DNA from 2 places in the Aeromicrobium sp. CF3.5 genome. Region 1 is predicted to be linked to the other one. Evidence: riboswitches for the same ligand, from Rfam matches in the RefSeq annotation. Region 1 holds a riboswitch; the other holds the start of a gene.
The links. A riboswitch is a leader RNA that binds a small molecule or an ion and turns the genes downstream of it on or off. The one in region 1 is predicted to bind thiamine pyrophosphate.

Region 2: linked by a shared signal. The riboswitch ahead of thiM (hydroxyethylthiazole kinase) and the one ahead of thiO (glycine oxidase ThiO) in region 1 are both predicted to bind thiamine pyrophosphate.

What each region holds. Positions count from the first base shown of each region.
Region 1 is NZ_JBIMEZ010000005.1:247,240-250,440, forward strand. Features, by position in the region: gene thiS (sulfur carrier protein ThiS) at 1-192, opposite strand, end outside; gene thiO (glycine oxidase ThiO) at 189-1,364, opposite strand; TPP riboswitch at 1,333-1,440, opposite strand; gene ACHAA3_RS11575 (diguanylate cyclase domain-containing protein) at 1,723-2,640, shown strand; gene ACHAA3_RS11580 (pyridoxal phosphate-dependent aminotransferase) at 2,689-3,201, opposite strand, start outside.
Region 2 is NZ_JBIMEZ010000003.1:343,766-346,966, forward strand. Features, by position in the region: gene ACHAA3_RS08515 (TraR/DksA family transcriptional regulator) at 1-156, opposite strand, end outside; gene ACHAA3_RS08520 (alpha/beta fold hydrolase) at 279-1,118, shown strand; gene ACHAA3_RS08525 (DUF309 domain-containing protein) at 1,150-1,437, opposite strand; gene ACHAA3_RS08530 (PLD nuclease N-terminal domain-containing protein) at 1,578-1,796, opposite strand; TPP riboswitch at 1,879-1,970, shown strand; gene thiM (hydroxyethylthiazole kinase) at 1,962-2,771, shown strand; gene ACHAA3_RS08540 (bifunctional hydroxymethylpyrimidine kinase/phosphomethylpyrimidine kinase) at 2,772-3,201, shown strand, end outside.

The sequences.
Region 1 (3,201 bases):
GCGGAGAGACGTCGTGCACCACTGCCCGCGGGGGACCACCGAGTCGTTGACGGCGACCGCGACTCCGCGAGGCCTGCCGTCGTCGGCGCACCTGGCCGGACCGGACGACAGCTCGATGACGATCTGCTCGAGCGAGGTGTCGGGCGCGAGCTGGCGGGCCTCGCCGTTGATGTGGACGGTCAGTGCGGTCATCTGGTCTCCTTCGTGCAGAATCTCATCGGGTCGGCTGTCGACCACAACTCGTCGAGGGGGCGCTGCGCGAAGATCGCGTCGCAGGCGTCGGACGTGAGGGCGGCCAGCAAGATGCCGTTGCGATAGTGGCCGGTGGCCAGAATCAGCCCCGGAGTAGCGGTCTGGCCGAGCAGTGGCAGGTTGTCCGGACTGCCCGGCCGGGCGCGCGCGGCGAGCTCGGCGATGGGTAGCTCGTCGAGGCCCGGAATGATGGCGCGCGCGTCGCGCAGCAGTCCGAAGACGCCACCGACGGTGGACTGCCGGTCGTCGGGAAGCTCTTCGGAGGTGGCCCCGATGATGATCTCGCCGCTGGGCCGCCACACGACGTAGACGGGACGTTGCTGCACGAGCCCACGCACGATGCGGGCTTCACCGATCCACCCTGCGTCGCGACCGTCGAGGCGGACGATCTGTCCCTTGACCGCACGTGTGGGAGCCTCGACCCCTTCCAGCGGGGCAACCAGTGCGCGAGTTGCATGTCCTGCGGCGACCACGACGCGGTCCGCCAGATGGGTGACTCCCTCAGTGTCGACAGCGCCGACCACCGCGCCGGCGGAGTCCGTGAGAAGCCGAGCCGCAGCGACCGAGAACGTCGTGACGCCGAGCCGGGCAAGGTTCTCGCGCAGCGCCCGGTGGAGGGCACGCGGGTCGACCTGGTGGTCGCCCGGGACCCAGTAGGCGCCTGCGATCCGGGGTCCGAGCAAAGGCTCGCGGTCGCGTGCCCCGGCGACGGCCAGCTCTTCGACCTCGAGTCCCCAGCGTCGCTGGACCTGACACAGCCGGTCCAGCTGTTGGGCATCGCCCACGTCATAGGCGACGGAGAGGATCCCGCTCGTGCAGAAGCCGATGTCCATGCCGGAGGCGTGCTCGACCTCGGCCGCGAATGCCGGCCACCGGGCTGCCGACGCCACGTTGAGCCGCACGAGGTCGTGCTCGCCGAAGTCGGCTTCGGTGACAGGCGCCAGCATCCCCGCCGCGGCGTAGGAGGCACCCGCACCCGGATGCGGGTCCAGGCAGGTCACCGCGAGGCCTGCGACCCGCGCCCGCCACGCGGCGATGGCGCCGACCACGCCGTGGCCGATCACGAGTACATCGGTGCCGGACAGCACCATCATCGCTCCCTTCGCTGGCATGATCCAGATCAGGTTCAGCGGTCGGCGTATGTGCCCTCTCAGCCCCGATCGTCCCCGGGCTCCCGCGCGCCGCCCACCCTACGCCGCGAACATCCGGTCTGGACACGCCCAGTCATGACGGAGGAATGCTCCACCCATGGTTTCGGACGGTGTCCGTGAGGGATGCGGGGTGCACGTGACGACCACGACGAACGACACGCGGCGGGTCCGGGCAGCGGGTGGGCAGTCCTGGCAGCACGCCGCCGAAAAGGCCCTGCAGGGTGGTCAGAAACGTGACATGGTAAGCACCGCGAGATTGGAGGTAACGGTGCACGGACCTCGCACGAGCAAGACCGTCAGGTCGGCGTCGTTTGCCTTGGTGACTTCACTGGCTGCTGCGGTGGTCGCGGCCACAGGGGTCCTCGACCTCCTCACAGGATCGGTCAACGTCTCTACTCGGTGGACCATCTTGATCATTGCCCTGGCCGTGACGGCGGCGGGCCTGCCGGCCGCGCTCGGCGAACGGTTCCCACCGTGGGCGGCGCTCGCCGCGTGCTGGCTGTTCATCGGGGTCACAGCCCTGCAGACCGCGCAGGCCGCCGACGTCACCATGGCGGTGAACAACCTCGTGCTCTACCCCATGATGAGCTGCTACCTGGGGTGGTTCTTCGACCATCGAACCGCTCGAACCAGCGTCGCCGCGATGTTCCTGCTGTCTGGATCGGCTGTCTGGATCGGCGGCATCGGGAGCCTGTTCGCGACCTGGGCGAACCTGGTACTTGCGTCGACCTTCTGTCTCGAAGCCGCCCTGTACCTGCGCGCGAAGCTGGACCGGCAGATTGAGACCGACCCACTCACCGGCGCGCTGAACCGCAACGGGCTTGCCTCACGGCTCAGTCACGAGCTCGCCGACACGGCCCGCACGCGCGCACCCCTGGCGGTCGTGGCCATTGACCTCGACGGGTTCAAGGCAATCAACGATCGGTTCGGGCACGCCGCCGGCGACCAGATGTTGATCGTCATGGTGGCACACCTCGAGCACGCCACACGTCGCCGTGACTCGATCGCTCGCACGGGCGGCGACGAGTTCGTGCTACTTCTCCCGAACACCACTCTGACACGGGCCAAGGACCTGCTCGACCGCCTCCAAGTCGATTCGAGTGTCCCCTGGACGTACGGCCTCGTCGAGGCCCAACCATCTGACACCGAGGAAAGTCTCATTGCCCGGGCCGACGGCGACCTGTACCTGCATAAAAAGCCCCAAGAGTTCGACACGTCAATCGATCCCTTGCACTAGCAGCCGCAGAGCCTGTTCCGCGGGGGCTGGTCGAGTGATCGCTGCCGGCTACGGTCGCAGGGCCTGAAGCCGCTGGAGGGCCTCGTCGATGACCGATTCGGTCTTGCAGAACGCCCAGCGCACCAGCGGCCGCCCGGCCTCCTTGTCGTCGTAGAACACCTGGTGGGGGACCGCCACCACGCCGCAGCGCTCGGGCAGGGACAGGCAGAATTCCAGGCCGTCCTCGAAGCCCAAGGAGCGGATGTCGGTGGTCGCGAAGTAGGTGCCATCGGGCACGAACACGTCGAATCCGATGTCGGCCAGTCCGGCGCACAGCTGGTCGCGTCTGGCCTGCAGGGTGCGGCGGAGATCGCCCGTGATGGCCTCGGCGTCGTCCAGGGCGGCCGCGATCGCGGGTTGCAGGGGCGATCCCGACGTGAAGGTGAGGAACTGCTTGGCGCCCGTCATGGCGCGCACCAGACCGGCCGGTCCGCTCGCCCAGCCGACCTTCCAGCCGGTGAACGAGAAGCTCTTGCCCCCTGAGCTGATCGTCAGGGTGCGCTCGGCCATGCCGGGCAGGGT
Region 2 (3,201 bases), on a different contig from region 1:
CTCGAAGGCGATCGTCGCGCCCTCGGGATCGTGCTCGTCATCAGCGTTGGTGTCGCGGGAGGCCTCCACCACCGAGGCGTGATCGTTCGTCAGGTTCGCCAGGCGTCCAAGCGTCTCCTGCTGATCGACCTCGAGCTGAGCGCGCACGTGTTCCACGACCCCATCGTGACGCACCGCGCACGGACAGCTGCTCAGTCACCGCGTCCCCTCCGTGCTGGAGCGATACGATCACGACGTCCGATCCACGATCACTGCGAGGGATCCCCATCATGGCGCGCATGACTTCGCAGACGGTCGTGCTGCACCGTCACGAGCTGTCCTACATCGACAGCGGCTCCGGTCCGGTCGTGCTGTTCATCCACGGCATCCTCGGGTCGCAGCAGCAGTGGTCCCACCTGGTCGACGCGATGGACGACGACCACCGCGTGATCGCGCCCGATCTCTTCGGGCACGGCGAGTCGGCCAAGCCGCTGGGGGACTACTCGCTCAGCGCGCACGCCGCGGCCATGCGCGACCTGCTCGACCACCTCGGGGTCGACCGGGTCACGCTGGTGGGGCACTCCCTCGGCGGTGGCATCGCGATGCAGTTCTTCTACCTCTTCCCCGAGCGGGTCGAGCGACTCGTCCTGGTCTCCAGCGGTGGCCTCGGGCGCGAGGTGAACCTGATCCTGCGGTCGGCGACCCTGCCCGGCGCGGCCCAGGTGCTCAGCGTCGTCGCGTCCGCCCCCGTTCTCTCGCGGGTCGAGGCGCTGGGGCGCGGCGCCTCGAAGCTGGGTTGGAAGCCGGGCGCCGACGTCAACGCGATCTGGCAGGGCTTCAGCTCCCTGGGCGATCGCGAGAGCCGGGTCGCCTTCCTCGCCACCACCCGCGCCGTCATCGACATCGGCGGGCAGAGCATCAGCGCCCACGACCACCTCGGGGACGCGCTGCCGATCCCGGCCATGATCGTGTGGGGCACGAAGGACCGGATGATCCCCGTCGAGCACGCGCGCAGCGTGGAGCGCGAGCTCCCCGACTGCCGGGTCGAGCTGTTCGAGGGGGCCGGACACTTTCCGCACCTCGACGATCCGGAACGCTTTGCACGCGTGCTGCGTGAGTTCATCGCCACCGACGCCTGACCACCCGAGGGCCTCGAGCGGTCGGAACGACTCAGCTCTCGTCGGCCGCCTGGTCGAGCGCGCAAGCGATGACGGCCGTCAGGTCGAGCCCGTAGGTCGGGCCGTCGCCGACCGCATAGGCCTGCACCCGCCCCGCGCCACGCTCGAGGAGGCGGGCCGCTCCGACGGTGTTGCCGCGTGCGGCGTGGGTCAGGCCGACGCACACCTGCGCAAGTCCCTGCCACAGGTCACGCTCGGCTGGTGGGGCGTCCTTCCAGCGAGCCTCCAGGACCTCGTGAGCAGCGAAGGGCCTGCCCTCGTCCAGCAGCCTGCGAGCCACGTCCACCGTCTCCAGCGCCGGGAGCGGTTCCTCAGAAACGGGCTCGACACCCACGGCCCCGTAAGGGAGAGGACGACCGAGGGCGTCGCGAGGCCGGCTCTGTCTGGGCCGCCCAACGTCGTCGCGGTCTCGGCCACCGGTCACGTCGAGCGCCGACCCGCCGCGAAGTACGCCAACGGGCCCACGGGCTGGACGAAGGACGCGAGCACCCAGATCACCTTGGGGCCCCGAACCGTGGTCGCAGGCCGTCGAGCGAGATCTCGCAACGCCGCGATGGTGACGATCGCCTCGGCCGCGCCCGCAGCGAACACCGCTCGCTGCTGACCGGTCGTCAGGTCTGACCACTTCCTGGTTGCCATGACTCGACGCTACCCCGTCGGGCAGACACGCAGCGTCGAGTACGAGGACAGCGCAGCTGGTCGCACCGTAGGCTGGGCATCACCACCTGACACGGGGTGCCCTGCGGGGCTGAGATCACACCCGTCGAACCTGATCTAGCTAGAACTAGCGAAGGGATGTCGCGCATGACGCGTACGCCTACCGACCTGCTGAACACCACCGGCGACCTGTTGTCCCAGGTCCGGACCCACGGGCCGTTGGTCCAGTGCCTGACCAACACGGTGACCACGAATCTCGTCGCCAACGCAGTGCTCGCGGTGGGAGCGAGCCCCGCGATGGTCGACATTCCCGGCGAGGCCGGTGTCCTGGCGCAGGCCGCTGGGGCGGTGCTGATCAACCTGGGTACGCCCTCGGGCGAGCAGCGCGAGGCGATGGTCGAAGCGGCCCGCGCTGCCTCGGCCTCAGGCACCCCCTGGGTGCTCGACCCGGTGGGTGTCGGGTTGCTGCCGATCCGCACCGCGCTCGCTCAGCAGCTGCTGGAGCTGCGTCCGACGGTGGTGCGCGGGAACTCCTCGGAGATCCGCACCCTGGCGGGATCCGGTTCCGGTGCACGCGGTGTGGACGCGGTCGACGAGGTTGAGGCGGCCCGCGACGCAGCGGTCGAGATCGCCCGCTCGTCGGGCGCGGTCGTCGCGGTGTCGGGCGAGGTGGATCTGATCACCGACGGAGCCACGGTGGTGCGGGTCGCGAACGGCACCGAGCTGTTCACCACGATCACCGGCGCCGGGTGCGCGTTGGGCGCGGTCACGGCAGCGTTCGTCGCGGTCGGCGAGAACCCGCTGCTGGCCACCATCGCGGCGTGCACCGCCTACGAGATCGCCGGGGAGCTGGCCGCAGCCCGGGTCGAGGGGCCGGGCTCGTTCGTGGTGGCGTTGCTGGACACGCTCAGCGTGATCGACGCCGACACGGTGACGAGCCACGGACGGGTGTCGTAGATGGACCTGTCCATCTACCTGGTGACCGATGCTGCGCAGGTCGAACGTGGTGGCCGTGACTTGGTGGATGTCGTCGTCGAAGCCGTCGCGGGCGGGGTGACGGCTGTGCAGGTGCGCGAGAAGCACGCTGATGTCCACGACGTGGTGCGCCTCGTCGAAGCCCTGTCCCGGCGACTGCCCGCGCACGTCGCCCTGTTCGTCAACGACCGGGTCGACGTGTTCCTGGCCGCCCGTGCCCGGGGCGCACGGGTCACCGGCGTGCACGTGGGCCAGCAGGACCTGCCCGTCGAGGAGGTGCGCGCCCTGGTCGGGCCTGATGCGGTGATCGGGTTGACCGCGAACACTCCAGAAGATCTGGCTGCGGCCGAGACGAGCCCGGCCGGGGTCGGGTACGTCGGCATCGGCATCGTGCGCCAGACCGGTTCGAAGT